4 regions of the Pantoea sp. X-Soil-TKNS-1211 genome follow, and region 1 is predicted to be linked to each of the others. Evidence: predicted binding sites of a transcription regulator. Region 1 holds the regulator's gene; each other region holds the start of a gene.
The links. The regulator CRP, encoded in region 1, controls carbon source genes, mostly activating them, when cyclic AMP is high. The targets are predictions, from matches to a motif close to ATGTGANNNNNNTCACAT.
Positions count from the first base shown of each region.

Region 2: yrbN (protein YrbN) is a predicted target of CRP. The motif match lies at 2,427-2,444, and genes of this name have one in related genera.
Region 3: mlc (sugar metabolism global transcriptional regulator Mlc) is a predicted target of CRP. The motif match lies at 2,082-2,099, and genes of this name have one in related genera.
Region 4: rhaB (rhamnulokinase) is a predicted target of CRP. The motif match lies at 3,686-3,703, and genes of this name have one in related genera.

Region 1 covers NZ_AP035953.1:4,009,208-4,017,014, forward strand. Annotated here, with positions in the region: gene tauC (taurine ABC transporter permease TauC) at 1-562, opposite strand, end outside; gene tauB (taurine ABC transporter ATP-binding subunit) at 559-1,326, opposite strand; gene tauA (taurine ABC transporter substrate-binding protein) at 1,338-2,315, opposite strand; gene AC6I8W_RS18980 (LysE family translocator) at 2,487-3,089, opposite strand; gene AC6I8W_RS18985 (hydrolase) at 3,151-4,167, shown strand; gene AC6I8W_RS18990 (YheU family protein) at 4,170-4,388, shown strand; gene AC6I8W_RS18995 (phosphoribulokinase) at 4,450-5,319, shown strand; gene AC6I8W_RS19000 (OsmC family protein) at 5,400-5,804, opposite strand; gene crp (cAMP-activated global transcriptional regulator CRP) at 6,107-6,739, shown strand; gene AC6I8W_RS19010 (YccS/YhfK family putative transporter) at 6,798-7,807, shown strand, end outside.
Region 2 covers NZ_AP035953.1:608,363-616,169, forward strand. Annotated here, with positions in the region: gene pnp (polyribonucleotide nucleotidyltransferase) at 1-1,209, shown strand, start outside; gene nlpI (lipoprotein NlpI) at 1,462-2,346, shown strand; gene yrbN (protein YrbN) at 2,451-2,507, shown strand; gene AC6I8W_RS02740 (DEAD/DEAH family ATP-dependent RNA helicase) at 2,524-4,437, shown strand; gene AC6I8W_RS02745 (SDR family NAD(P)-dependent oxidoreductase) at 4,496-5,242, opposite strand; gene AC6I8W_RS02750 (AraC family transcriptional regulator) at 5,426-6,340, shown strand; gene AC6I8W_RS02755 (luciferase-like monooxygenase) at 6,344-7,354, opposite strand; gene AC6I8W_RS02760 (U32 family peptidase) at 7,472-7,807, opposite strand, start outside.
Region 3 covers NZ_AP035953.1:2,290,874-2,298,680, reverse strand. Annotated here, with positions in the region: gene ynfM (multidrug efflux MFS transporter YnfM/SxtP(Kp)) at 1-1,062, opposite strand, end outside; gene AC6I8W_RS10980 (LysR family transcriptional regulator) at 1,157-2,053, shown strand; gene mlc (sugar metabolism global transcriptional regulator Mlc) at 2,188-3,405, shown strand; gene bioD (dethiobiotin synthase) at 3,511-4,212, shown strand; gene AC6I8W_RS10965 (nucleobase:cation symporter-2 family protein) at 4,391-5,767, shown strand; gene osmV (osmoprotectant ABC transporter ATP-binding protein OsmV) at 5,839-6,975, opposite strand; gene osmW (osmoprotectant ABC transporter permease OsmW) at 6,975-7,622, opposite strand; gene AC6I8W_RS10950 (glycine betaine ABC transporter substrate-binding protein) at 7,632-7,807, opposite strand, start outside.
Region 4 covers NZ_AP035953.1:2,302,497-2,310,303, reverse strand. Annotated here, with positions in the region: gene AC6I8W_RS11060 (YoaK family small membrane protein) at 1-56, opposite strand, end outside; gene AC6I8W_RS11055 (hypothetical protein) at 82-405, opposite strand; gene rhaT (L-rhamnose/proton symporter RhaT) at 773-1,807, shown strand; gene rhaR (HTH-type transcriptional activator RhaR) at 1,853-2,716, opposite strand; gene rhaS (HTH-type transcriptional activator RhaS) at 2,734-3,555, opposite strand; gene rhaB (rhamnulokinase) at 3,848-5,329, shown strand; gene AC6I8W_RS11030 (L-rhamnose isomerase) at 5,313-6,569, shown strand; gene rhaD (rhamnulose-1-phosphate aldolase) at 6,581-7,423, shown strand; gene rhaM (L-rhamnose mutarotase) at 7,413-7,727, shown strand; gene AC6I8W_RS11015 (TetR/AcrR family transcriptional regulator) at 7,777-7,807, opposite strand, start outside.

The DNA.
Region 1 (7,807 bases):
ACTGCCAGCGCGTGGCTCCCAGCGCCTGTGCCGCGCGAATGCGCACCTGCTGCGCATTTTTCACCCCAGCCAATGTCGATAAGGTAACGGGAGCGAAAATCGCCAGATAAATCAGTAAGATTTTTGAGGTTTCACCGATGCCGAACCAGATCACCATCAGTGGCAGATAAGCCAGCGGCGGCACCGGACGATAAAGTTCAATCAAAGGATCAAGCAACCCACGTATCGCCGGACTCAACCCCATCGCAATCCCTACCGGAATGCCGATCAGTGCGGCAAAGAACAGCGCCACCAGCATACGTGCCAGGCTGGCACCGAGATGCTGCCACAAGGTCGCATCCATAAAGCCTTGCGGACTGGCAATCAGCAGCAACTTTTTCAGTACTTGCTGCGGCGAAGGCAGAAACAGCGGCGCAATCAGCCCCAATGCCGTGACGCCCCACCACATCAGCAGCAACAGCGCGACACTCAGCAAGCTGAGTGAGAGCTGACGAGAAAGCGGCCAGCGCAGGTCACGGTGGCGGCGTGCCGCGCGTGCTTTATCATCAATTAACGCGCTCATGCGAAAGCCTCCCGTTGGGCAAACACCTGATTCAGTACGTATTCGCGCCGTTCAATAAACGCCGGATCGGATTTGATGCTGCGGCAGGGTTCACCGTCAGCAAAGCGCTGGCCAAAATCGAGTTTCAGCCGCTCAACCACGCGTCCCGGTCCTGGCGACAGCAGCACCAGCTCGCTGGCGAGGAATACCGCCTCTTCAATATCGTGGGTAATCAACAGGATCTGCTTACCGGTATCGCGCCAGAGCGTCAGTAACAGGGTTTGCATCTGCTCACGGGTAAAGGCGTCGAGCGCCCCAAAGGGTTCATCTAACAGCAGCAGCTGAGGGTCAGCAGCCAGCGCACGGGCAATCCCCACGCGCTGACGCTGCCCCCCAGAGAGCTGCCAGATAAAACGCTTTTCCGCACCCTCCAGCCCAACCTTACGAATCAGACGGCGGGCGATAGCATGGCGCTCCGCTTTTGCCATCCCGGCCAGTTGCAAACCAAAGGCCACGTTGTCGATCACATTGCGCCACGGCAGCAGCCCTTCGTTCTGAAATACCACGCCACGCTCGGCTCCCGGCCCGTTAACCGTTTTGCCATCCAGCATGATGCTGCCCGACTCCAGCGGCAGAAAACCTGCGATTAAGTTCAGCAACGTGGTTTTGCCACAGCCTGACGGTCCCAGCACCACCAGCAGTTCACGCTGATCCAGTTGCAGATTGATATCCTGCAACGCAGGTTGTCCGGCGTAACGCGCATTCAAATGGGTGATGCTGAGCATAAGACCTCCGGTTATTTCACTAAAGGGGCAACGAAGCGGGTAGCCACGAAGCTGCTGTAATCACTGGCAGCATCCGGCACTTTGCCTTGCTCTTTCAGGAAGTGCGCAGTGTCGACGATCGCCTTATTCACTGGCTTGCCAAGCTGCTCCAGCTGCTGCTGTGCGGTCAGGTAGGTGTTACCCTCGACCAGCCCCGGGACCTGTGCTTCCGGCACGCCGCTCAAGCGTGACAGCTTGCTGAGGTTATCCGGCTGTTTCAGCCACTGTTGTGGATTGTCGATATAGGCTTTCTGCGCGTCCAGTGCGCTACGGGCAAAGGCGGTAACGATCTCCGGATGCTGCTGAGCAAAGTCTTTACGGACCACCCAGACATCCAACGTTGGCGCGCCCCATTTGCCCACCTGCGAGGAGTCAGTCAGCACCTTGCCGTCTTTCTCCAGTTCGTTGACGGCCGGTGCCCAGACGTAGGCACCATCAATATCGCCACGCTGCCAGGCAGCAATAATCGCTGGCGGTTGCAGATTCACCAGTTGTACGTCTGTCGATTTGATACCCCAATGCTTGAGCGCCGCCAGCAGGCTGTAATGGGTGGTGGAGATAAAGGGAACGGCGATACGTTTGCCGATAAGATCTTTGGGCTTGTTGATGGATTTTTTCACCACCAGTGCTTCGGAGTTGCCGAGCTGCGAAGCCAGCAGGAAGGCCTCGATCGGCAGTTGCTGCGTGGCCGCTACCGCCAGTGGGCTGGAACCGATGTTACCAATCTGGACATCGCCGGAAGCCAGCGCACGCAACACGCTGGCTCCACTATCAAACTTACGCCAATCAACGGTAGCACCACTCTCTTTGGCGAAGGTGTTGTCAGCCTGCGCCACTTTGGCCGGTTCCGCCGAAGTCTGGTACGCCACCGTGACGTTAACCGCCTCGGCCTGGAAGGTCAGCAACGCCAGCGCTGCCGCCAATGTGGTTAAGGTATTTGTAACTGCCATCATCTTACACCCCAATATTTTTATGTTGGGTGCAGTGTCGCCAGCAGCAATGCTTTCATAAAGGAATTAAAAATTATCCCTAATGAAAATCGGTTCTTAGATCATCATCAGGCAAGGCTATGCAGAATACGCAAATACAAAAAAGGCGCGTTGCACGCGCCTCGGGTTAACTCAGTGCCAAATCAACAGTACGCAGGCGGCGGTCAGGATCCCCATCGCCAGGTTAAAGATTTTCCAGGCTCGCGGGCTGCGCAGCAGGCGGCCAATCATCGAGCCGAAACCCATCCAGATCACCCCGGAGACCACATTCACCAACGCCATACCGATACTGATGGCCACCACGGAGTGCAGATAAGCCGCACCTGCCAGACTAAAGCTGGCTACCGCGCCCAGCGCCATGAGCCACGCCTTCGGGTTAATCAGTTGCAGTAAGCCCCCCTGCCAGAACGGTGTGGGCACCGGCGGGGCCGAATCAGTATCCAGTTGTTCATACTCGGCGGTGGCGATTTTCCATGCCAGCCACAGCAGATACAGGCTACCGGCGATTTTCAGCACCAGGTGCAAGGCAGGATAGAGTAGGATAAGACCACCCACGCCAAAGGCCACCATCAGCAGCATGACCTGCATACCGATCATGATGCCAATTAACAACGGGAAGGTGCGCAGAAAGCCAAAGTTGGCAGCGGAGGCGGTAAGTAACATATTATTAGGCCCTGGCGTGATCGCAGCGACCCAGAGAAAGCCCAGCATTGACAAAAACAGACTCAGTTCCATGTTGATTCGGGTGCTCCTCACCCAGGAAAGCCAAAAAACCTATCGAAACTATCAGCGAGATATGCATCAGACAAGCGTTTACCACAGTAATTTTGACTCCCCGCCCGAAGAGGACTTCATTCCTCTCAGCGGTTTTCGCAATCCGCATCTGCAAACTCTGCTGCCGCGTCTGCTCAGGCGGCGCGTTACCCTGCGCCCGCACTGGCAACGCCTCGATTTGCCGGACGGTGATTTTGTCGATCTCGCGTGGAGTGAAGACCCGGTTCAGGCCGCACACAAACCGCGCATGGTGTTGTTCCATGGTTTAGAGGGCAGCTTCCACAGCCCCTATGCGCACGGACTGATGCAGGCATGTCAGGCACGCGGTTGGCTGGCGGTGGTGATGCATTTTCGTGGCTGTAGCGGTGAGCCGAATCGGCTGCACCGTATTTACCACTCGGGCGAAACCGAGGATGCCAGCTACTTCCTGCGCTGGCTCAAGCGCGAATGGGGTGATGTGCCAACCACTGCGGTCGGGGTGTCGCTGGGCGGCAATATGCTGGCGTGTCTGGCCGGGCTGGAGGGGCATGATGCGCCCCTTGATGCAGCGGTCGCGATCTCTGCGCCCCTGCTGCTGGAACCCTGTAGCCAGAAACTGGAGAATGGCTTCTCACGTTTTTATCAGCACTACCTGCTGACGCAGCTGAAAAAGAACGCCAAACGCAAGCTGAAAGCCTGGCCCGGCACGCTGCCGGTGGATTTACGTCAACTGCGCGCCCTGCGCCGTCTGCGTGACTTTGACGACGCCGTCACCTCTCAGGCGCACGGTTTTGTTGATGCCGGCGATTATTATCATCGCGCCAGCGCCATGCCGCTGCTGACCGGCGTGCGCAAACCGCTGCTGATCATCCATGCTAAGGATGATCCCTTTATGACCGACGCGGTGATACCGCAGCCGGAGCAACTATCGCCCTCGATTCAATATCAGCTAACGCAACAAGGCGGCCATGTTGGCTTTGTCGGCGGTACACTGCTACGCCCGCAAATGTGGCTGGAACAACGTGTGCCGCAGTGGTTATCAACTTATCTGGATGTGTGATCGTGATTATTCCGTGGCAACAACTCGACCCCGAAACGCTGGAAAACCTGATTGAAGCCTTTGTGTTACGCGAAGGCACCGACTACGGTGAACAGGAGCGCAGTCTGGCGCAAAAAGTCGCTGATGTACGTCACCAGCTGGAGCGCGGTGACGCGGTGCTGGTATGGTCAGAACTGCACGAAACCGTCAATATCATGGCCCGCGGTGAATTTCGCGGCTAATGCACATCCCGGCTTTTCGTGCTAACAATGCTCATCGCCGGACTTCACAGGGAGCTTTGTTATGTCAGCCAGGCATCCGATCATTGCCGTCACCGGTTCCAGCGGTGCCGGAACCACCACCACCAGCCTTGCCTTTCGCAAAATATTCCAGCAGTTGAATCTGCATGCTGCGGAAGTGGAGGGTGACAGTTTTCACCGCTACACGCGCCCTGAAATGGATATGGCGATCCGTAAAGCGCGCGATCTTGGCCGCCACATCAGCTATTTCGGGCCAGAGGCGAACGATTTTGGCCTGCTGGAGCAGACCTTCAGGCAGTACGGTAAAACCGGTCTCGGCCAGTCGCGCAAATATCTGCACACTTATGACGAAGCCGTGCCATGGAACCAGGTGCCAGGCACCTTCACCCCGTGGCAGCCGCTGCCGGAAAACACTGATGTGTTGTTCTATGAAGGCTTGCATGGCGGCGTGGTGACGCAGCAGCACAACGTGGCCGAACATGTCGATTTACTGGTGGGCGTAGTGCCGATCGTCAACCTTGAGTGGATTCAAAAGCTGATTCGCGATACCAGCGAGCGCGGCCATTCCCGCGAAGCGGTGATGGATTCGGTGGTGCGTTCGATGGAGGACTACATCAACTTCATCACCCCGCAGTTCTCACGTACCCATATCAACTTCCAACGCGTGCCGACCGTTGATACCTCCAATCCGTTTGCCGCGCGTGAAATTCCGTCGCTGGATGAAAGCTTTGTGGTGATCCATTTTCGCGGGCTGGAAGGCATTGCCTTTCCCTATCTGCTGGCGATGATTCAGGGTTCTTTCATTTCACATATGAACACCCTGGTGGTGCCCGGCGGCAAGATGGGGCTGGCGATGGAGCTGATTATGACGCCGCTGGTGCAGCGACTGATTGAAGGCAAACGGATCGAATAATGTAGCGGCGCGATTTATCGCGCAAGATGGTGCGCGCTGCGGGAAAAATCCGCGCGATGAATCGCGCCGCTACGTTCGAGCTAGAGTTCGATAACCTCGTAGCTGTGGGTGATTTCTACTGCTTTACCCAGCATAATCGCCACCGAGCAATATTTTTCTGCCGACAGGTCAACCGCCCGCGCCACCGCTTTATCACCCAGCGCTTTGCCGCTGACAATAAAATGCAGGTTGATAAGTGTGAAAATGCGTGGCGCTTCTTCACGACGTTCGGAGGTGAGTTTTACCTCACAATCCACCACATCGTTGCGCCCTTTTTGCAGGATGGACACTACGTCAATCGCGCTGCAACCGCCTGCCGCCATCAGCACCATCTCCATCGGACTCGGTGCTTTGTCGCCCGAATTGCCATCCATTAATATCTGGTGACCTGATGAGGATTCTCCGAGAAAGGTAAGCCCTTCCACCCATTTAACCCGTGCCTGCATTATTCTTTCTCCTGAATCGGCTGATTTGCCGCCAGAGTACGCTTTCACCTGAGAAACAGCAATCCAGACTAATCGCCCTTTTGCTGAAGCGAGACAACAGAAGACAGCTAGCAAAAGCTGTGCTACAAACAGTGCTGAAAATATTTTCGTCGCAATAGACGAAGGCGGGAAGAATCAGAAGCCTGGCTTAAGAGTCCACCCGAATAATTTTCCTTTACAGGAAGCGCTCTACGATTTCACCGCCTGACAGGGAAAACTGCCCCCTGTGTTTTGGGCACGATTACAACAGAGGATAATAGCGAATGGTTCTCGGCAAACCGCAAACAGACCCTACACTCGAATGGTTCCTGTCCCATTGCCATATTCACAAATATCCATCCAAAAGCACCCTGATTCATCAGGGTGAGAAAGCGGAAACGCTCTACTACATCGTGAAAGGTTCCGTTGCGGTACTGATCAAAGATGAAGAAGGCAAAGAGATGATCCTCTCCTATCTCAACCAGGGGGATTTCATCGGCGAGCTTGGCCTGTTTGAAGAAGGTCAGGAACGTAGTGCCTGGGTACGAGCTAAAACTGCCTGCGAAGTGGCTGAAATTTCCTACAAAAAATTCCGTCAGCTGATTCAGGTAAACCCGGATATTTTAATGCGTCTTTCGGCGCAGATGGCACGTCGCCTGCAGGTGACATCAGAAAAAGTAGGCAACCTTGCCTTCCTTGATGTGACCGGTCGCATTGCGCAGACGCTGCTCAATCTGGCCAAACAGCCTGATGCCATGACCCACCCGGACGGGATGCAGATCAAAATCACCCGTCAGGAAATTGGTCAGATCGTCGGCTGCTCACGTGAGACAGTTGGCCGTATTCTGAAAATGCTGGAAGATCAAAACCTGATCTCCGCACATGGTAAAACCATCGTCGTTTACGGCACCCGCTAATTTCTTCTCACCCACGGCGTGATGGCAGCATCGCGCCGTTTTTGTCTGCGATGAGCTGATGTGGCGTCGAATCATCTATCATCCCGAAGTTAACTACGCCCTGCGGCAAACGCTGGTGCTGTGCCTGCCCGTGGCTCTCGGCTGGCTGTTTGGCGACCTGCAAAAAGGCCTGCTGTTTTCCTTAGTACCCGCCTGTTGCAACATCGCTGGCCTCGATACGCCGCATAAGCGCTTCTTTAAACGCCTGATTATTGGCGGTTCCCTGTTTGCGACCGGCAGCTTTCTGATTCAATGGCTGACGGATTATCACGTCCCTCTGCCGTTGATTCTGTTGGTGCTGCCGTTGTTAGTGGGCGTGACCGGTGAGATCAGCCCGCTGCATGGCCGTTTGTTACCCGCCACACTGATCGCCTCCATCTTTACCCTGAGCCTGGTGGGACGCATGCCTGTCTGGGTGCCACCACTTCTCTATATCGGTGGCACCTTGTGGTACGGGCTGTTTAACTGGTTCTGGTTTTGGCTGTGGAAAGAGCAGCCAATGCGCGAGTCGCTAAGCCTGCTGTACCGTGAGCTGGCGGATTATTGCGATGCCAAGTATACCCTGCTGACGCAGCTGACTGACCCGGAGAAAGCATTGCCGCCGCTGCTGGCACGCCAGCAGAAAGCGGTCGATCTGATCACCACCTGTTATCAGCAGATGCATATGTTGTCGGCCAGCCGTGATAACAGCCATAAACGCCTGACGCGCGCCTTTCAGGTGGCGCTCGATTTGCAAGAACACATCTCCGTCAGCCTGCATCAGCCGGAAGAAGTGCAAAAGCTGGTGGAACAGAGCCATGCCGAGGCGGTGATTCGCTGGAATGCCAAAGTCATCTCGGCTCGTCTGCGCCTGCTGGCTGATGCCATTCTGTATCACCAATTGCCGGAACGGTTTCAAATGGATAAGCAGCTGGGGGCGCTGGAAAAAATTGCCCGCCAGCACCCGGATAATCCGGTGGGTAACTTCTGTCTGTATCACTTCAGCCGCATTGCGCGCGTGTTGCGCACCCAGAAACCGCTGTATACCCG
Region 2 (7,807 bases), 950 kb from region 1:
AACGGCGAACCGCGTATCGATGGCCGTGAAAAAGATATGATTCGTGGTCTGGACGTGCGCACTGGCGTGCTGCCGCGTACCCACGGTTCTTCTCTGTTCACCCGTGGTGAAACTCAGGCGCTGGTTGCTGCGACTCTGGGTACTGCTCGTGATGCGCAAAACCTGGACGAGCTGATGGGTGAACGTACCGACAGCTTCCTGTTCCACTACAACTTCCCTCCGTATTCGGTGGGTGAGACCGGTATGGTCGGTTCGCCGAAGCGTCGTGAAATTGGTCACGGTCGTTTGGCGAAACGCGGCGTGCTGGCGGTGATGCCGAAGCAGGAAGATTTCCCGTACACCGTACGTGTGGTATCTGAAATCACCGAATCAAACGGTTCCTCTTCTATGGCTTCCGTGTGTGGCGCTTCTCTGGCGCTGATGGATGCGGGTGTGCCGATCAAAGCTGCCGTCGCCGGTATCGCGATGGGTCTGGTTAAAGAAGACGAAAAATTTGTGGTTCTGTCTGACATCCTGGGTGATGAAGATCACCTCGGCGACATGGACTTCAAAGTGGCCGGTAGCCGTGACGGTATTACCGCGCTGCAGATGGATATCAAAATCGAAGGAATCACCCGCGAGATCATGCAGGTTGCTCTGAACCAGGCTAAGGGTGCGCGTCTGCATATCCTGAGCGTGATGGAACAAGCAATCAGCACACCGCGTCAGGAAATCTCTGAATTCGCACCGCGTATTTACACCATCAAGATCAATTCCGACAAGATCAAAGATGTGATCGGTAAAGGCGGTTCTGTCATCCGTGCGCTGACCGAAGAAACCGGCACCACCATCGAAATCGAAGATGATGGCACCGTGAAGATCGCCGCGACCGATGGTCTGAAAGCGAAAGAAGCTATCCGTCGTATCGAAGAGATCACCGCAGAGATCGAAGTGGGCCGCATTTACACCGGTAAAGTGACTCGTATCGTTGATTTCGGTGCCTTCGTTGCGATTGGCGGCGGCAAAGAAGGTCTGGTACATATCTCTCAAATCGCTGATAAGCGTGTTGAGAAGGTGACTGACTATCTGCAGATGGGCCAGGAAGTTCCGGTTAAAGTGCTGGAAGTGGACCGTCAGGGCCGTGTACGTCTGAGCATCAAAGAAGCGACAGAGCAGAAACCGCAAGCGATCGATACCACCGCTGCGACCGATGCACCTGACGCCGAATAAGCGTTTCCTGATTAGCCTTTCCCTGCATGGCAGGGAAAGGTGTTTGTATACCCTAAATAATTCGAGTTGCAGGAAGGCGGCAAGTGAGTGAATCCTCGGGTGCTTACTCTCGTAAGTGACTGGGGTGAGATAGCGCAGCCAACACACCTGCAATTTGAATGATGAAGGGTATCATCGCGAGGGCGGGAATCCTTGTGCATAGCAGGCGGATGACAGGATGGTTATCCCAATGTTTGTATTCGGGAGTGGGAAATGAAGCCTTTTTTGCGCTGGTGTTTTGTTGCGACAGCTTTGACGCTGGCAGGATGCAGCAACTCCAATTGGCGTAAGAACGAAGTTCTGGCAGTACCTTTGCAGCCCACACTGCAGCAGGAAGTGATTTTGGCGCGAATGGAACAAATTCTTGCCAGTCGCGCCCTGACCGATGATGAACGCGCACAGCTATTATATGAGCGTGGAGTGTTGTATGATAGCTTAGGTCTGAGAGCATTAGCGCGGAACGATTTTTCGCAAGCGCTGTCTATCAGACCGGATATGCCTGAGGTGTTTAACTATCTCGGCATATATTTAACGCAGGCAGGCAATTTTGATGCTGCCTATGAAGCGTTTGATTCTGTACTTGAGCTTGATCCAACTTACAATTATGCGCATTTAAACCGTGGTATCGCCCTCTATTACGGCGGTCGATACAAGTTAGCGCAAGATGATCTGCTGGCGTTTTATCAAGACGATCCTAATGATCCATTCCGCAGCCTGTGGCTCTACCTCGTTGAACGCGAGATGGATGTCGACAAAGCAAAAGTTTCGCTAAAACAGCGTTACGACAAAGCGGTCCGGGATCAATGGGGATGGAATATTGTCGAGTTCTACCTGGGCGACATCAGTGAAAAAACATTGATGGAACGTCTCAAGGCGGACGCAACGGATAACACCTCGCTCGCTGAACATCTCAGTGAAACCAACTTCTATTTAGGTAAGTACTACCTAAGTCTGGGGGAGAAGGACGACGCGAAAGCGTTGTTCAAACTGGCGGTCGCCAACAACGTTAACAACTTTGTTGAACACCGATACGCATTGTTGGAACTGGCGCAACTCGGCCAGGCACAAGACGATTTATCAGAATCTGACCAGCAATAGCTGACGAACTTTTATTGCCCGAATATCCGTAAATTCATCATCTTTCGGGGTGAGGGCTTTTCTGTTCGTCAAAACTTCTAATTTGAGCCGGTTCACACTTTTCGATGAAAATGACTGAAAATTTTCATGACGAGTTATGTAGACTGGCCGCCGCAATCTAAGAGGCACGTGTACTACATGACTGATATTCAAACCACTTTTGCTGATCTGGGCCTGAACGAATCCATCCTGTCTGCTCTTAACGACATGGGATACGTCAAGCCGTCACCGATCCAGGCTGAGTGCATTCCGCACCTGCTGGCTGGCCGTGACGTGCTGGGTATGGCACAGACCGGTAGTGGCAAAACCGCGGCATTTTCTCTGCCGCTGCTGAATAACATTGATCCAAATTTGAAAGCACCGCAGATTCTGGTGCTGGCACCGACCCGTGAGCTGGCGGTGCAGGTTGCTGAAGCAGCAACTGAATTCTCCAAACATATGCGTGGCGTAAACGTTCTGGCCCTGTACGGCGGTCAGCGTTATGACGTACAGCTGCGTGCCCTGCGTCAGGGCCCACAAATTGTGGTGGGCACACCGGGTCGTCTGCTCGACCACCTGAAACGCGGTACGCTTGATTTGTCAAACCTGCGTGGTCTGGTGCTGGACGAAGCCGACGAAATGCTGCGCATGGGCTTTATTGAAGACGTCGAAACCATCATGGCGCAGATCCCGGAAGGTCATCAGACTGCTCTGTTCTCTGCCACTATGCCGGAAGCGATTCGTCGTATTACCAAGCGTTTCATGAAAGATCCGCAGGAAGTGCGTATTCAGTCCAGCGTGACGACTCGCCCGGACATCTCTCAGTCTTACTGGACCGCTTATGGTCGTAAAACTGACGCACTGGTACGTTTCCTTGAAGCAGAAGACTTTGATGCTGCGATCATCTTCGTACGTACCAAAAATGCAACGCTGGAAGTGGCCGAAGCGCTGGAGCGCAGCGGTTACAACAGCGCTGCGCTGAACGGTGACATGAACCAGGCACTGCGTGAGCAGACGCTGGAGCGTCTGAAAGATGGTCGTCTGGACATCCTGATTGCGACCGACGTTGCTGCCCGTGGTCTGGACGTTGAGCGTATCAGCCTGGTTGTAAACTATGACATCCCGATGGACGCAGAATCTTACGTTCACCGTATCGGCCGTACCGGCCGTGCGGGTCGTGCAGGCCGTGCGCTGCTGTTCGTTGAGAACCGTGAGCGTCGTCTGCTGCGTAACATCGAGCGCACCATGAAACTGACCATTCCGGAAGTTGAACTGCCGAATGCCGAGTTGCTGGGTGAGCGTCGTCTGGCTAAATTCGCGGCGAAAGTTCAGCAGCAGCTGGAAAGCAGCGATCTGGAAATGTACCGTGCTCTGTTGAGCAAAATGCAGCCGGAAGAAGATCTGGATATCGAAACCCTGGCTGCGGCACTGCTGAAAATGGCACAGGGCGAGCGTCCTCTGATCGTACCTGCTGATGCACCGCGTCCGCCGCGTCGTGAGTTCCGCGATCGTGATGATCGTCGTGACAGCCGCGATTCACGTGATTCACGTGGCCCGCGCGAAAGCCGTGATGGTGATCGTCCGCGTCGTGAGCGTCGTGATGTTGGCGAAATGCAGCTGTACCGCATTGAAGTGGGCCGTGATGATGGTGTTGAAGTTCGTCATATCGTGGGCGCGATCGCTAACGAAGGTGACATCAGCAGCCGTTACATCGGTAACATCAAACTGTTTGGTACTCACTCCACTATCGAGCTGCCGAAAGGCATGCCGGGCGAAGTTCTGCAACACTTCACCCGCACGCGTATTCTCAACAAACCGATGAATATGCAGCTGCTGGGCGATGCACAGCCACACGAACGTGGTGAGCGCAGCGAGCGTCGTAGCGGTGGTCGTGACTTCGGTGGTGAGCGTCGTGGCAACCGTGAAGGTGGCGCACCGCGTGGTGAAGGTCGTGAAGGCGGCCGCCGCTTCTCTTCTGAGCGTCGTGAAGGCGGACGTTTCAGCCGTGAAGGTAGCCGTGGCCCGCGTCGCGAAGAAGCGGGCGCATCAGCACCGCGTCGTCGTGACATCTAAGCGATAAACGCTAAAAACAAAATGGGACGCCTTGGCGTCCCATTTTTTTTCTTATCGACTATACGCCGCCAGCAATCAGAACCCGTTCACCGCTGACATAAGCAGACTCCTCCGAGGCGAGGAACAACGCGACCTGCGCCACATCCTCCGGCAAGCCAAAACGCCCCAGCGGTGTCGCCGCGATTAACTGTGCTTTCAACTCCGGATGCATCTTCTTCGCTGCCAGCAAACCTTCAGTCAGGATAATGCCGGGTGCCAGGGCATTGACGCGGATATTGCGCGGTCCAAGTTCACGTGCCAGACCCTGCGTCAGGGTATCAATTGCGCCTTTGGTCGCAGCCCATAACACCGAACCTGGCGTGCTGCGTTGACTGTTCAGCGCGCTCAGATTGATGATGCAGCCACCGCGCGACGGAAAATGTTGTGCCGCCCGCTGGCAAACCAGCAGCGTGCCGAGCAGATTTACATTCAGCTGCTGTTGCATCTCAACGACGCTTAGCGCGGTAAAATCACCATGATGAAAAATGCCTGCGTTGTTGACGACAATATCCGGTGCGCCGAATTGCTCAATACAGGTCGCAAAGAGTCGGGTGACATCGGCTTCACGTGAGATATCGGCTTGCACGGCAATGGCCTCGCTACCGATGGCGCGAATATCTGCGACCACGTCAGCCGCACCGACTTCATCCTGACGATAATTAACTACCAGCCGGGCGCCGGCCGCCGCGAAAGTCATGGCGATAGCGGCACCAATGCCTTTCGACGCGCCCGTAACCAGCGCAATTTTGCCTTCAAGTGCTTTCATTGTGCCTCTCCACCTGAGGTTTCGGGGAAGCATAAGAATGCGCTGTCCATACAATCTATAGGTAGTGCAATCCTGCAAGCTTTTTGCACGATCCTGCAAATCTCCGTCTCAGGGAGAAGGCGTAACAACAACGTCAGGTTAGAATAACGACTTAACGATTTCTCATCGCGGAGCGCTCAACGCATGATTCATCAGGAACAGTGGCAGCAACTGGTTGCCATGATAGCTCGCCACGCCCCGGCTGATGGCCGCCATCACAGTGCGATCGATTTTCTCTCTTTTGGCCGCAGTTCACGACCAACCAGTCTGGCCCATGTTGCTACCTGGGCCAGCTTTGCGCTGGTGGCGCAGGGACAGAAGGCGCTGCGCATGGGCGATGATGTGATGCACTACGGTGCGGGTGATTTGCTGTTGGTGACGCTGGATATGGCGGTGCAATCCTGCGTGGTGATGGCGACGGAGGAGAAACCCAATCTGGGCGTCGGCATCGCTATCAATGAAACACGTTTGATGCGCTATCTGGAGCATTTTCCCTTGCATCAGGTTGGCACGACTGCGATGAATGAGCGCGGCATCACGGTACATAAAGTTGCCCCGCCGTTAGTGGATGCGGTGATTCGCCTGATTGAACTGTTGGATCAGCCACAGGACATCGCGGCACTGGCACCGTTGATTGAACAGGAAATTTTCTATCGTTTGCTGACCGGGCCGGAAGGGCCGCGCATTCTGAATATGGCGTTGGCGGAACGTCCGGGCAACAAAGTGGCGCGCGCGGCGCGCTGGCTGCGAGAAAACTTTCACCAGCCGCTGAAGATGGATAAATTGGCCAGCAACGTGGGGATGAGCATTTCGTCGCTGCACCATCATTTTAAAGCCGTTACCGCCATGACGCCGATGCAGTATCAAAAGCAGTTACGTTTGAATGAAGCGCGGCGCTTGATGTTGATGGAAAAACTGGATGCTGGCACGGCGGGCTATCGGGTGGGGTATCAAAGCGCTTCACAGTTCAGCCGTGAATACACTCGCTTTTATGGCCAGTCGCCGGGCCGGGATATTCGTCAGATGGCGGTGGGCGCGGAAGCGTACCCACCGCAATAACCGTTACAACGAGCGGGCGGCTTCCATCGCGAGCGCGAAGGAGCGCAGACGTGCCTGCGTATCGAAAATCTGGCCATTCACCATGATTTCATCCGCCTGAGTTTCACGCAGCAACGCTGTGAGGCCGTGACGCACTTTATCGCTATCCCCGACGATCGACATGCTCAGCGCCTGTTGCACGCCATACTGCTCGGACGGCGACCACAGATTGTCCATATTCTCCACCGGGGCCGGGAGTGGGCCAGGCTTGCCACGACGCAGATTAATAAACTGCTGCTGCATCGAGGTGAACAGGAAGCGCGCATCCCGTTCGCTGTCGGCGGCAACGACGTTGACGCATACCATTGCGTAAGGTTTTGCCAGGCGTGCTGAAGGCTGGAACTTCTCGCGGTACAGTTGCAATGCCTGGAACAGCAGGTCCGGGGCAAAATGCGAGGCGAAGGCAAATGGCAGGCCAAGCTGTGCTGCCAGCTGGGCGCTGTAGAGGCTGGAACCCAGCAGCCACACCGGGATTTTTGAACACAGGCCAGGCACCGGTTGCACCGGCGGGCATTCACCGACTTCGGCGTCAAACCAGTTGATCAGCTCCACGACATCATCGGGGAAACTATCGGCCTGCGCACTTGAAAGATGACGCCGCAGCGCCAGCATGGTGCGCTGATCGGAACCCGGCGCACGACCCAGACCCAGATCAATACGACCCGGATAGAGCGATTCCAGGGTGCCAAACTGTTCGGCAATGACCAGCGGTGAATGGTTCGGCAACATAATGCCACCCGAGCCGAGCCGCAGGGTTTCGGTGTTAGCAGCCAGATAGCCAATCAATACCGAGGTTGCCGCACTGGCAATACCGGTCATATTGTGGTGCTCTGCTAACCAGTAGCGATGAAAGCCAAGGGCTTCAGCCTGACGGGCCAACGCCAGCGAATTCTGGAACGCATCGCGTGGCGTTGAACCCTGTGGAATAGGAGCCAGATCCAGCACGGACAGGCGAACAGGTTTTTTCTCAGACATGGGCACTCCAAATAAGTATGGCGCAGGTGTTCATCAAGCCTGCGCCATCCAGTATTACGCATCAGTACCCATATTAAAACTGCTAATAACCGCAGGAATATAGCCGGAACGTGCCTTTCAGCGGTCCGTCGTATCCAGCACCATTCCGGCGAGACGTCGCCAGTAACCGTTGCTGTCGCTGCCACGTGCTACCATCAGGGGCGCTTCACCGGCTTCGTTGGCGCGGAAGCGATCCACATCCTCCAGCGTGTTTTCATCCTGTGGCGATAAACGCACAATGTCGACCCAGTTATGCATACCGGGCAGGTCATTGCCGAGATTGTAGCAGTAGCCGCTCATGGTCTGGATGCCATTGAGCACGAACACCTGCTGCCCCTCCTGCGATAGCACGCGTCGGCCATTGGGATAGTCAATGCAGCAGGTCTGGCAATCGTCTTTGGCGCGATTTTCCGA
Region 3 (7,807 bases), 1.7 Mb from region 1:
ACCAATCCAGCCACTGGCAACCGAATGGGCGGCAAAAAATCCGGCGGTGAATAACATCATACCCGGCAGGATGATCCACAAGGTATTGAACGCTGTCAGTAGCAGACCACACAGCATGATCGCAGTGGCGGTGATCATCACCGGCCCCCGACCAAAGCGGCTGGTCATCGCACCGGCTTTAGGCGAACTCCAGGAACCGGTCAGATAGACCACCGACAACAAACCGACCACCGCCTGGCTGAGAGACCACGGCGCGCTGAGCAGTCGATAGCCAATGTAATTGAACAGGGTGACAAACGCGCCCATCAACAGAAAACCTTCCGCAAACAGCAGCGGCAGGCCTTTGTCACGCCAGTGCAGGCGGAAGTTAATCAGCAAATTATGCGGACGTAATGACGCCGGGCGGAAATGGCGCGAAGCGGGCAGGATTTTCCAGAACATCAGCGCCGATGCCAGCGAAAAGCAACCGATCACACCAATAGCGATGCGCCAGGAAAAAAGGTCGGTCAATACCCCGGTTAGCAGGCGACCGCTCATCCCGCCAATCGAGTTGCCGCTGATATACAGGCCCATCGAAAAAGCGATCACCCGCGGATGAATCTCTTCACTCAGGTAGGTCATTCCCACCGCAGCCACCCCACTTAACGACAAACCGATCAGCGCGCGCATCAACAGAATGCCGTGCCAGCTGGTCATCATGGCAGAAATCACGGTGCACAGGGCGGCAAGCATCAAGGCGGTCACCATTACCGACTTACGGCCAATGGCGTCGGAAAGTGGTCCGGTGACCAGCAAACCCAGCGCCATCAGCCCGGTCGATAACGACAGCGAGATACTGCTGGCTGCTGGCGAGACACCAAACTGCTGGGACAACACCGGTAGAATGGGCTGGACGCAATACAGCAGGGCAAAAGTGGCAAGACCCGCCGAGAACAGGGCAAGGGTAACACGCATAAATTGCGGCGAACCGCGTTCAATCCATGTTACTGACGCTGGAACAGAAGCAGGCACGACGGACACTTCGTCCTCATCGAGTGTCACAGCCTGAGAAGAGCGACTCACGGAAAATCCTCAAATTTCAGAAGGTATGACTATCGTAGGAAAGTGATAATAAGTTGTACAATATATTAATAATCTCGAATGAGACTTTTAAAATATGAATGTTGAACTTCGTCATCTACGCTATTTCATTGCCGTGGCGGAAGAACTGCATTTTGGTCGCGCCGCCATGCGCCTCAATATTTCGCAACCGCCGCTCAGCCAACAGATCCAGCAACTGGAGCAGGAAATTGGCGCGCAGCTGTTCACCCGTACCAATCGCAGTGTGCAGATCACGCCTGCGGGACAACAATTTTTACAGGATGCGCGCGGGATTCTGCTTCAGGTGGAGCAGGCGGCCAGTCGTGCGGCGCGGCTGCACAACGGCCAGGAAGGTGAATTACGTATTGGTTTCACCTCCTCCGCGCCCTTTACCGGGCTGGTATCCGATGCGCTCTATCATTTCCGCCAGCGCTGGCCGGCAGTACATATCCAGATGCAGGAGATTAACACCCGTCAGCAACTGGCACCGTTGCACGAAGGACGTCTCGATCTTGGCGTGATGCGCAACACGCCGTTGCCGAGTGATTTACAGCATCAGTTGTTACTGCGCGAACCCTTGTGTGCGGTGGTGCACTGGGCGCATCCACTGGCCGATGCGGAGGCCATCTCCATTCAGGCACTGGCGAATGAACCTTTTGTATTCTTCGATCCGCAAGGCGGTACCGCCTTATATGGCGAGATACTGGCGCTGTTGCACCGTTATCAGATCAAACCCTTTATCACTCAGGAAGTGGGGGAAGCGATGACCATCCTCGGGCTGGTTGCTACCGGATTAGGGGTATCGATTTTACCGGCCTCATTCCGTCGTGCGCGGCTGGCAGATGTGGTGTGGTTGCCGCTGCATGAGGCCGATGCGTTGTCGGAGGTTTGGCTGGTGTGGTCAGCGACGCGTGAGCCGAGTGCACAGATGGCCAATATGATGATGCTGTTACAACGTAACGCTGAAACTTAAGCCAGACGCGGCAAAATCACCTGACAATGTGTGCGACAAATCACATATCTAATCAAATATTTGGCGCTATACGCCATTCTGCCGCACCATAGTTGCTATTTATTTAGAAGCGCGAAAATAACCGGGAGCAGGGTGTGAATCTGGACAGTCAACCTGGCCACATTGATCAAATAAAGCAGACCAACGCAGGGGTGGTTTACCGATTGATTGATCACTACGGCCCGATTTCACGTATTGAACTGTCCAAACGCGCCCAGCTGGCCCCGGCCAGCATAACTAAAATCGTGCGTGAAATGCTGGATGCACATCTGGTGCAGGAAACCGAGTTTCAGGAGCCAGGCAGCCGAGGTCGTCCGGCTATCGGGCTGGTTCTCGATACCGTCGCCTGGCACTATCTGGCTATCCGCATTCAACCCGGTTATATCACCCTGACGTTACGCGATCTCAGCAGCCGTGCATTACAGGAAGATCGTCTGCCACTGCCCGCCAGCTACGACAAACCGTTGTTGCAGGCATTGCAGGAGCTGGTTGATGCTTTCTTTATTCGTCATCAGAAATTACTGGAACGCTTGACGGCCATCGCCATCACCTTACCCGGCCTGATCAATGCGGCGTCTGGCGTGGTGCATCGTATGCCTGGTTACGCGATTGAAGATATGCCGCTGGGCGAAAGTCTGTCACAACGCACCGGGGTGCCGGTGTTTGTCCAGCACGATATTTCCGCCTGGACGTTGGCCGAATCGTTGTTCGGTGCCTCGCGCGGTGCGCAGGACGTGATCCAGATTGTGATCGATGAAACCGTCGGAGCCGGGGTGATTACTGGTGGGCAACTACTGCATAAAAGCGGGCGGGCGCTGGTTGAAATTGGTCATACCCAGATTGATCCCTATGGTCAGCAGTGCTACTGCGGCAATCATGGTTGCCTGGAAACCGTGGCCAGTATTGGCAGCCTGCTCAACCTCGCGGCGCAGCGTTTACCCCATCAACCGGACAGCCGTTTGCATGACGTGCCACTGACGATTGAATCCTTGTGCAAGGCGGCGCAAGAGGGCGATCGCCTGGCGAGTGATGTGATTGCCGGGGTTGGACACCATATTGGTCGTATGCTGGCAATGATGGTGAATATCTTTAATCCGCGACAAATTCTTATTGGCTCGCCGCTTAACCAGGCTCCCGGTGTGTTGTTTCCTGCCGTCAGTAGCACCATTCGCCAGCAGGCGTTGCCTGCCTATAGCGATGAAATCCAATTGGCCCCCACCGCGTTTAACGATCCGGGCACCCTGGGTGCGGCGGCGTTAATCAAAGATGCCCTGTATTCCGGCTATTTGCTGATAAAACTGCTTCAGGGCTAAACAGCCCGCCTTAAGTTTGTCCTAACGCAATCTGTCAGGTACGACATTTCCTTAAACTGCTCCTTCGTCACCTCTGGTTCACATCGCTAAACGTAAGGAGGAAGGGTGAAAACACTCTTTATCACCGGTACTGACACCGCGGTGGGCAAAACCGTGGTTTCCCGCGCACTATTGCAGTGCTTTGCACAGAATGGTCAGTGCGCCGTAGGTTATAAACCTATCGCCAAAAGTGCCAAACCCACCCCAGAGGGTTTGCGCAATAAAGATGCGCTGTTGTTGCAGCAGGCTTCTGGCCTGGCATTACCGTATGCCGCTATCAATCCTATCACCCTGGAAGAGGATGAAATCAGCACCAGTCCAACGCATCAGATTGATTACCCGTTGTTGAGCGCAGGGCTGGCGGCCCTCCAGGAACGCGCGCCGCATGTGGTGGTGGAAGGGACAGGCGGCTGGCGCAGCCTGATGAATGACCTGCAACCGCTATCAAATTGGGTCAAAAAGGAGCAACTGCCGGTGGTGTTGGTGGTAGGCATCAAAGAGGGATGCATCAGCCACGCTTTACTGACTGCCGAAGCGGTGGCGCAGGATGGCTTGCCGCTGGTGGGATGGGTGGCAAATCGCATCAATCCTGGTCTGGCACATTATGCGGAAATCATTGATGTGCTGAGTGAAAAGCTGCATGCACCGTTGTTGGGTGAATTGCCCTACTTGCCACGCGCGGAACAGCGGGAGTTAAGTGGGTATCTGGATCTTTCATTACTTGGGAAGCCGATTTCGCACAGGGATAGTGCAAAACCTGCGGCGTGATGAAACGAAAAGTGGCAAATCCAGGCTGGCTGAATCTAAGGTTGCAGATCCAGCAGCTGTTCTTTGTGAATTAATTTCTTTTGTATTCAATGTCCTGCCAAAAATATCACTGAATCTTATTGCTCTGGCGTGATTCATGCATCAGCTGACCTGATGAATTTACTGCCGGAGCACCGTTATGTCGCACTCAGATGAAAAAGGTTTGCTGTATGGGCTGGAACAACGTATTGGCCCAGCCCCCGCATTTTTTGCCGCACTGCAACATGTGTTGGCTAGCGTGGTGGGCATCATCACGCCACCGCTGATTATTGGTTCGGTACTGGGGTTACAGGCTTATATTCCTTATCTGATTAGCATGTCGTTACTGGTGTCAGGTTTAGGCACCTTTATTCAGGCGCGCCGTTTTATGGGCATCGGTGCTGGCATGATCTGCCTCCAGGGCACTAGTTTTGCGTTTCTGGGCGTGATCTTATCCGGTGGGCTGATGGTGAAAGCGCGTGGTGGTTCACCGGAAGAGATCATGGCCATGATCTTCGGCTGCAACCTGATTGCCGCGCTGATCCCAATGCTGATCAGTCGTTGTATTGCATCGTTGCGTAAAGTGTTAACGCCCGTGGTGACCGGTACGGTGATCACCCTGATCGGCATCAGCCTGATCAAGGTAAGCATCACCGACTGGGCCGGTGGTCACAATGCTGCCGATTTTGGTGCGCCGTGGAACCTGGCACTGGGGGCGCTGACGCTGCTGGTAATTGTGGCGCTAAACCGTTCACGTAACCGTTGGGCGCGGCTGGTGGCGGTGGTGGCGGGGATCGCCGTCGGCTGTATCGCCGCTGCGCTGACCGGCCATCTGCAACTCAAACCAATGGCCGAGAGTAGCTGGCTGGTGATGCCGGGCTTCTTTCGTTTTGGTTTCAACTTTGACTGGGCGATCTTTGTACCGATTGCGCTGGTGTCGGTGATTAGCGTGATTGAGGCAGTAGGGGATTTAACCGCCAACTGTTTGCTGTCACGGCAGCCGATTGAAGGTGAAGGTTTTCAGCGTCGCCTGCAAGGCGGTATCCTGGCGGATGGTATCAGCTGCGTGCTGGCCGCGATGTTCTCGGCGTTTCCTAACACCACCTTTGCACAGAATAACGGCGTGATTCAGATGACCGGCGTCGCCAGCCGGTATGTAGGGATGGTGATTGGCCTGATGCTGGTGCTGTTGGGGATTTTCCCAGTGATTGGCAACCTGTTGCAGCAAATTCCTGCACCCGTGCTGGGCGGCGCGACGCTGGTGATGTTTGGCAGCGTGGTGGCAGCCGGTATCCGGGTGATGACGCAGACACCGTTGGGACGTCGCGAAATGTTGATTGTGGCGGTCTCGTTTGGTCTCGGTCTGGGGGTAGAAGCGGTGCCGGAGGTGCTGAAACAGTTCCCGATGCTGATCACGAATCTGTTTGGGCATGCAGTGACCACCGGTGGGATTCTCGCCATTATGTTGAACGTGATTTTGCCGTCAGAACAGACTAAATCAACGTTGGCAGCCACTGCCGCGGAAGAATCACATTAATTGCGTAATGAATCACGCCGCTACAGCGTTGTTGGCGTAGCGGCGCGATTTATCGCACAGTCCCGCAGCGGTTAAGGATTTAATCGCCGCCGCGTGCGGCCAGAACTCAAATAATCCGCAATATAATCCTGCGAAATCTCCCCGCTGTAGCGGCCATCTTCATCGACAATCGGCATCCACACCAGATTGTGTTCGTACAGCTTCGACAGCACCACACGCAGGTTTTCTTCCGCTTTGCCGGTAACGGTAAAGGTATGCAACATCTCTTCACAGCGACCGCTGGCACCACGTGCTTCACGGCGCTTCACAAATCCCAGCGGTTTGCCGTCGTTGTCGACCACCGTCACTGAACGCATATCGTTGTCGTCCATAGTGGCAAAGGCTTCCGCCAATGGCGTGCTGCGTTGTACGGTGATGGTGGGTTGCTGGTCGGTGACATCACCGGCCTGTACCAGCAACAAACGTTTCAGGGTACGGTCCTGACCAACAAAAGAACCGACAAACTCATTGGCGGGTTTTGCCAGCAGTTCATCCGGGCTGGCGCACTGTACGATTTTACCTTGACCAAACACCGCGATACGGTCGCCCAGTTTGAGCGCCTCATCAATATCGTGGCTCACCAGCATCACGGTTTTTTTCAGCTGACGCTGCATATCGAGAAATTCGTTCTGAATCACCTCACGGTTAATCGGGTCGACCGCGCCAAAAGGTTCATCCATCAACAATACCGGCGGATCCGCGGCCAGTGCACGGATCACGCCGATCCGCTGCTGCTGCCCGCCCGACATCTCACGTGGGTAACGATGCAAAAACTTGGTCGGATCAAGCGCCACCATGCTCATCAGTTCAGTCGCGCGTTCACGGCAACGCTTTTTATCCCACCCCAACATGCGTGGCACCACGGTGATGTTTTCTTCAATGGTCATATTCGGGAACAGGCCAATTTGCTGGATCACATAACCGATATTACGGCGCAGCGTCACCGTATCCTGCGTGCTGGTATCTTCGCCATTAATCAGGATATTGCCACTGGTGGCCGGGATCAGTCGGTTGATCATTTTCAGCGTAGTGGTTTTGCCGCAACCGGAAGGGCCGAGCAGCACACACATTTCCCCGGCGGGGACTTCCAGGCTGACGTTATCGACGGCGTTAAACGCCGTGCCATTTTTCTGGGTAAAGGTTTTCGTCAGGTTTTCCAGTTTGATCATTAGCGAATCCCCTTAGGAGTCAGCGCTGACTGCAAACGGTGCAGCAGCCAGTCAAGCACAATAGCCAGCAAACAAATCATCAACGCACCGGCAATTAACATACGCACATCACTGCCGCTGATACCGTCCAGCAGCTGTAAACCCAAACCGCCCGCACCGATCACCGCGGCAATCGCCATCACGCCGACGTTCATCACCACAGCGGTGCGGATACCGCCGAAAATCACCGGCAACGCCATCGGGATCTCCACCCAGCGCAGACGCTGCCAGAAGGTCATGCCAATGCCGCGACCCGCTTCGCGCAGCCCCGGCGGCAGATTCTCCAGCGCGGTATGGGTGTTACGCACAATTGGCAGCAGCGAATAGAGAAACACGGCGGTAATGGCCGGCAGGGCACCAATTCCCTGACCGATAAGCGAGAACAGCGGGATCATCAGACCAAACAGCGCAATAGTCGGAATGGTCAGCACAATGGTGGCGATGCCCAGCACCGGCGTCGCCAGCCATTTAAAACGCACAATCAAAATCCCGAGGGGTACGCCAACCACAATGGCAAAGCCGACCGCGACCAGCACCAGCCAGGTATGTTGCCACGTCAGGGCCAGCAGGGTGTCCCAGTTAGCCATGATGTAATGCAAGGTATCCATCGCGCCTCCTTACAGCATGTTTTTTGATTTGAGGAAATCACGCGCCACCTGTTCGGGTGACTGATGATCGATATCGACACGCTTATTCATCTCGGTAATGGCCTCATCGGTGATCAGCGGTGATAGCTGATTAAGTGCCTCGGCCAGTCCGGGATGGCTTTCCAGCACATCTTTACGCACCACCG
Region 4 (7,807 bases), 1.7 Mb from region 1:
AGGAAGCTGACACCAGCAACGATAATAGCGATGGGGAAAAGCAGTCCGATTTTCATGATTATCCTGAATGTGAAGGCGGGTTCAGGTGAGCTGAACCAGGGCGCGATGCGTTTTCATCATACTGAACAACTGAAACTGCGTGGCATCGTCAATTTCACGCAGATGTTCACCCTTTTGATACTGAATACTGTGAATATGGCCAAGTTGCCGCCACACCACAATCGCTGAGGCCAGCAGGGCGCAATTATTTTCGCTCTGCACGCACTCAAGGCGGGCATAGTGTATATCTTCCAGCCCGTTAATAAAGATATTGAGTGACTCAGACGGCACAATGGCGCGGATATCATCCAACATTACGCGACTCACCGGACGTGAGAGCAACAGCGTCAACCTCTTGGTATTCATCCCAATCCTTGTCCTGATGATTTTCCTCAACGTTATACGGATTAATTGCAGCGGGGGGAAGCCACGATCCGTGCTTTGTGTGATTGCCATGTTAACGCATTGCATGGCAATCAGGTTGAAACTGTGCTGATCAACACAACATTTCCAGAAAATATTGATAATAATAAGTGAGTTATCCATTCTTCTGACGTGCCTGCCTGCAAATGCGTTTTTGTGATCCTTATGTTGAAAACCCACCGGATATTGCCAATCCCGCTCACTCCCCGGCAGCCATTCAAAGGCTGAGGAAAAGCGGTCCGCCGTAGACTGCCGGGTAATCGGGAGACCGACGGTTTCCTGTTAGCCTCAACCTTACGAAGGAATAATAATGAACAGTGCCATCATTGCAGGTATCTTCTGGCATCTGGTGGGTGCCACCAGTGCCGCATGTTTTTATGCTCCGTTTAAACAGGTGAAAAAGTGGTCGTGGGAAACCATGTGGTCGATCGGCGGCGTGATGTCGTGGCTGATCCTGCCGTGGGTGGTGAGCGCAGTGCTGCTGCCGAACTTCTGGGCTTACTACGGCAGCTTTAGCTTCTCACAGCTGCTGCCGGTGTTTCTGTTCGGTGCTATGTGGGGTGTCGGCAACATCAACTACGGTCTGACCATGCGTTATCTGGGGATGTCGATGGGCATCGGCATTGCCATTGGTATTACGCTGGTGGTCGGCACGCTGATGACGCCGTTGTTGCAGGGCCGTTTTGTCGAACTGTTCAGCTCAGAAGGTGGCCGTCTGACGCTGCTGGGTGTGTTTGTTGCGCTGATTGGCGTGGCTATCGTCTCCCGTGCCGGATTGTTGAAAGAGCGCGCGCTGGGGATTAACGCAGAAGAGTTCAACCTCAGGAAGGGGTTGGTGCTGGCAGTGATTTGCGGCATCTTCTCCGCCGGGATGTCTTTCGCGATGGATGCCGCCAAACCGATGCACACAGCAGCAGCCAACCTTGGCATTAATCCGCTGTACGTGGCGCTGCCCAGTTATGTGGTGATTATGGGCGGTGGCGCGCTGGTTAACCTGGCTTACTGCTTTATCCGTCTGGCAGTGAAACCTGAACTTTCGGTGCGCGCCGACTTCTCCGTGGCGAAACCGATGCTGCTGGCCAACATCGCTTTTGCCGTGCTGGGCGGCACCATGTGGTATCTGCAATTCTTCTTCTATGCCTGGGGCCACGCCAAAATCCCGCCGCAGTATGACTTCGTGAGCTGGATGCTGCATATGAGCCTGTATGTACTGTGCGGTGGCTTGGTCGGACTGGTGCTGAAGGAGTGGAAAGCCGTCGGACAGCGTCCGGTGCGGGTACTGTCCCTGGGTTGCGTGGTGATTATTATCGCGGCCAATATTGTCGGGTTGGGGATGGCTTCATAGTTAACTTGCACATCATCGTAGCGGCGCGATGTATCGCGCCGCGGATCAGTGCGGTTCACCAATCAACGCCGGGCGATGCGGTAAAAAACGTTGCCGCCAGGCGCTCGGCGTCAACCCGGTTTCACGGGTGAACACCACCGAGAAGTAATTACTGTCATCAAAGCCGCAACGCGCGGCCACTTCACTGATTAGCCAATCCTGAGTACGTAGCAGATATTTCGCCTGGCACAGCTGCAATTGACGCAGATAATGCCCGACAGTCATACCGGTTTGTTGACGAAACAACTGCTTTAATCCGCGTTCACTTAACTGATTTTGCTGACAGAATGTGGCGAGATCGAAAGGGCGGTCAATCGCACCCTGCAATGCCGACATTAACAGATCCAACTGTTCGCCTTCTGGCAACACCCACGGGCGGTCCGCCGCATAGCCGTGACGACGGAGTATCAAGGCCAGCTGTAAAAACAGCGCTTCGGAAAGCTGGATCGAGAGGGGGTCGCTTTTGCGGCTTTCACGTTCCAGTTGGGTGATTACGCCGCGTGCCAGCGCCATACCACGCGTGGTTAAGCGCCAGCAAGCGGGGGATGCCCCATCCTCCGGCGGCAGCAACTGACCCCAGTCCAGTCCGAGATGAAAGCGGTCACGGCAGTAGAGAATATTATCCAGCACCAGGTCGTTGACGCTGTCGTAGCTGTGGCAGTCGTTATCGCGGATATAAAACACATCGCCACAGGTAATCAGCCACGGACGATCGTTCAGCACATGCAGACCGTTACCGCGCCAGACGATGACAATCTCACTGAACTCATGTCGATGCGGCGGAAATGAAGGTTGCGGCAGACGTTCGGCTACCGCAATCGGCAGGTTGGGGGCTGGGAAGTAGTCTTCGCGCGTCAATAGTAGCGACATGAGGGGCACACTCCACCTTACATCATCTGCTGGCGCTCCGCTCGGGGCGCACAGCCAAATTCCCGCCGAAACAGCGTGGAAAAATGGTTACTGTCACCAAATCCGCACTGATAGGCGATATCCGTAATACGCATATCACTGTGCCGCAGCAAGTGGCGCGCCTGTAACAAGCGCAACCGGTTCAGATAACGCTGCGGCGTATTGCCGGTCTGCTGCTTCATTTGACGATGCAGCGTGCGCAACGACAGAGAAAATTGGTCAGCTAAGGCTTCCCAGGCAATCTCTTCACTGTAGTGTTCATTCAGCCAGTCGAGCAAACGATGCAGGCGTGCTTCCTGGTCCTGCGCGGCATCGTTGTGACCGGCTTCGCGCAGCAACACCAGCAGTTGCAGGAACGATTGTTCCTGACGCGCTTGCTTCTCCAGCGACCACATTCCCTGCTGGTTCATCTGCGCCGCAATCTGCAACGCCTGGGCCATCACTTTCTGGTTGATACGCCAGTGCGAGCTGTAGTTGCCATCTTCCTCACGCGGTAACAACGCCTGCAAACCGGAAAGAAAACGAAATGATGCCGGACTGCGGTACAGCACGTTGGTCAGGCACAGATTGTCGGTTTGCTCATAAAGATGACGATCGTGATCGCGTACAAAACACACGCAGCCAGCACACAACGCCTGCGGCTGACCATTAAACACATGGATGCCCGAACCTTGTTCCACCAATACGATCTCATGAAAATCATGGTGATGTTCGGGGAAGGCCAGTTGTGGCACGCGCGGTTCAATCGCAATGGCGTACTCCCCGGCGGGGAAAAAATCTGCGCTGTGTAAAACGGTCATTGTTCGCCTCTCATTATTAACAAATCCGTAACCGAGTCTACTCAGGCGATCAGCACCTTACCTTGAATTTCACACCCGCTGATGCAGGAAAATGGCTAATTTTTCAAGATCTCCGGGGTTGATGCAGAAAATGCGGCAAAGCTCACAACTCGGCGCTTATGCGGTTCTGTGAGCTGTCTCACGAACATCTTTGTTACGGTGCCAGTGGGCCTGACGCGCTGGCAGTAACGGGAAGGTGAGGGAAAGGCAGGATTTTTACTCTGTATGCATCTCATCACAGGAAGAACACGCCATGAGTATGCGTAACATTGTTGCCATTGATTTAGGCGCATCCAGCGGGCGTGTCATGCTCGCGCAATGGACCACGGAAAGCCAGCAACTCAGCCTACGTGAAGTCCGTCGTTTTGCGAATCAGCGCGTACGGCGTGCCGGTTACGACTGCTGGGATCTGGAGGGACTGGAGCAGGAAATCCGTCAGGGGCTGCAACAGCTGGATGAGGAAGGCATCGTGCCGGACAGCATTGGCATTGACACCTGGGGTGTAGACCTGGTGTTGCTGGATGCAGACGGCAAGCGGGTCGGCGAGGCGGTCAGCTATCGCGACGCCCGCACCGACGGCCAGATGGCCCAGGCAATCAATGATCTCGGCAAGTCGGCGATTTATCAGCGTACCGGCATTCAGTTTCTGCCGTTTAACACCCTGTACCAACTGCGCGCACTGCATCTGCAACAGCCAGACTGGCAGGCGCAGGTGTGTCACGCGCTGATGATTCCTGATTACCTGCATTATCGCCTGACCGGCAAGTTGAACTGGGAATACACCAATGCCACCACCACGCAACTGCTAAATATCACCAGTGGGGAGTGGGATGATGATTTATTCGCCTGGACAGGCATACCGGCGCGTTGGTTCGGCACACCCACTGCGCCGGGTAACACTATTGGTCATTGGATCAGTCCGCGTGGCCATCATATCCCGGTGATCGCCGTTGCCACTCATGATACCGCCAGCGCGGTGCTGGCAACGCCATTGATGCAGGACGATGCCGCTTACCTTAGCTCCGGCACCTGGTCGCTGATGGGGATTGAAAGCCTGCAACCGTGCCTCAGCCAGACAGCGCTCGACGCCAATATCACCAACGAGGGCGGCGCGGAAGGCTATCGGGTGCTGAAAAATATCATGGGCCTGTGGCTGTTGCAGCGCGTGTGTACTGAGCTGCACATCAGCGACTTGTGCGCCCTGATTCAGCAGGCCGCTGAGCAACCGGCCTGTGTCGCGCTGATCAATCCCAACGCCAACCGCTTTATTAACCCCGCCAGCATGGTGCAGGAGATTCAGGATGCCTGTGCGGAGCAGCAGATGCCGGTGCCGCAAACGCCGGCTGCGCTGGCGCGTACCATATTTGACAGTCTGGCGCTGCTCTATCGCCAGGTGATCGGTGAACTTGGTCAGTTGCGTTCGTCGCCGTTGCGTCAACTGCATGTGGTCGGCGGCGGTTGCCAGAATCCGCTGCTGAACCAACTGTGCGCCGATGCCTGCCAGTTGCCGGTGTTCGCCGGTCCGGTGGAAGCCTCAACCCTGGGCAATGTCGGCTGCCAACTGATCGCTCTCGGAGAATTACGCGATGTGGCGGATCTGCGTCGTTGCATCAGCCAAAACTTCCCGTTAGAAAAATTTGCCCCGCTTAACAACAGCGCTTTTCGTGCCAGCCTGGCACGCTTCGCCGCGCTGAGCCAACCCGCTAAGGAACTTGCTTATGACAAAGCTGATTGAACAGGCCTTTGACCTGGCGAAACAACGTTACGCTGCGATTAACGTCGATGTGGAACAGGTAATGACGCAACTGGATGGCATTCCGGTGTCGATGCACTGCTGGCAGGGGGATGACGTTCGCGGATTTGAAAATCCGCAGGGCGCGCTGACTGGTGGTATCCAGGCCACTGGCAACTATCCTGGCCGGGCGCGTAATGCTGAGGAGCTGCGCGCCGATCTGGACCAAGCTCTGTCACTGATCCCTGGAGCGAAACGCCTCAACCTGCACGCCATCTACCTGGAGAGCGATAAGCCGGTGGAGCGCGATGCCATCGAACCAGCCCACTTCAGCAACTGGGTAGAATGGGCGAAAAACAACAAGTTGGGACTGGACTTCAACCCGACCTGTTTCTCCCACCCGCTGAGCGCTGATGGCTTTACCTTATCTCACGCGGATAAGGGGATTCGCCAGTTCTGGATTGATCATTGCAAAGCCAGCCGCCATATTTCTGCCTTTTTTGGCGAGCAGTTGGGGACGCCTTCAGTGATGAATATCTGGGTGCCGGACGGGATGAAAGATCTGACGGTGGATCGCCTGGCACCGCGTCAGCGTCTGCTGGCAGCGCTGGACGAGATCATCAGTGAAAAACTCAATCCGCAACATCATATCGATGCGGTGGAAAGCAAGCTGTTTGGTATCGGAGCCGAGAGTTATACCGTGGGTTCCAATGAATTTTACCTCGGCTACGCCTGTAGTCGTCAGACGGCGCTGACGCTGGACGCGGGCCATTTCCATCCGACCGAAGTGATCTCCGACAAGATCTCTACCGCCATGTTGTATGTGCCGCGTTTGTTGCTGCATGTCAGCCGTCCGGTGCGCTGGGACAGCGATCATGTGGTGATTCTGGATGATGAAACTCAGGCGATTGCTCATGAGATAGCACGCCAGAAACTGTTCGACAAAGTACATATCGGCCTCGACTTCTTTGATGCCTCGATCAACCGCATTGCCGCCTGGGTGATTGGTACGCGCAATGCCAAAAAAGCGTTACTGCGCGCCTTGCTGGAGCCAACCGATCAGCTGCGCCAACTGGAAGCCGCAGGGGACTACACCGCGCGCCTGGCGCTACTGGAAGAACAGAAATCGCTGCCGTGGCAGGCGGTGTGGGAGGCCTGGTGCCTGCGCCATGATGTCCCGGCCGACGCCAGTTGGCTGAGCGATGTCCGTCACTATGAACAACAGATTCTGGCTCAACGATAAGGGACACCACCATGCAAAGTATTCTTTCTTCTGCGTTTGTACAGGGAATGGTTAAAGCGACCAGCGATATGTGGCTGAAGGGCTGGGATGAGCGCAACGGCGGCAACGTTAGCCTGCGGCTGCTGCCGGAAGAGGTGCAGCCTTATGCCGCCGACTTCTACGCTGAACCGCGCTGCATCGAGTTGAGCAAACCGGCACCGGCACTGGCGAACGACTGGTTTTTGGTGACCGGTTCCGGCAAGTTCTTCCGCAATGTGCAACTGGATCCGGCTGACAGCCTGGTGCTGTTGCAGGTGGATGACAAAGGATTGTCGTACAAAATCTACTGGGGCTTGAGCAATGGCGGGCTGCCGACCTCAGAGCTGGCAGCACATTTCCAGTCGCACAGCGTGCGCAAGCAGGTGAGCAACGGTGCCGACCGCGTGATTATGCATTGTCACGCCACTAACTTTATGGCGCTGAGCTACGTGGTAGAGCTGGATGCAGCACGTTTCACCCGCCTGCTGTGGGAAGGCAGCACCGAGTGTTTGGTGGTGTTCCCGGACGGCGTGGGGATTTTGCCGTGGATGGTGCCGGGCACCGATGGTATCGGTCAGGCCACGGCAGATGAGATGGCGACCCATAGCCTGGTGATGTGGCCGTTCCACGGCATTTTTGGTGCCGGGCCGACGCTGGATGAAACCTTTGGCCTGATCGACACGGCCGAGAAGTCGTCTGAGGTGGTGGTGAAAGCGCTGTCGATGGGCGGCATTCGGCAGAGCATCACCACCGAGCAGCTGATTGCATTGGGAGAGCGTTTTGGCGTGCATCCCTGGCAGGCGGCTTTGCAGGTGGAGCGCGCCAATGTTGCGTAGAGCCTTTGTGATGCAGGTGCACGCGGATTGCCATGACGAGTATCTACGCCGTCATTCGCCCATCTGGCCGGAACTGGCTGCGACGCTCAAGGCGAATGGAGCGAGCAATTACGCTATCTGGCTGGATGCCGAACGCAATTTGTTGTTTGCCAGTGTTGAAATAGAGTCGGAAGCCCGCTGGCAGGCGGTGGCGCAAACAGAGGTTTGCCAACGCTGGTGGGCGTCGATGAAGGATTTGATGCCGTCAAATCAGGATAACAGCCCGGTCAGCGCGGAGCTAAAACCGATGTTTTTCCTGCCTTAACATACCCGTCACGGCGCGTTTTATCGCGCCGCGACGTCAGGTGTTTCAGCTAGTCAATGGCGCAATATCCCGCCAGCGCA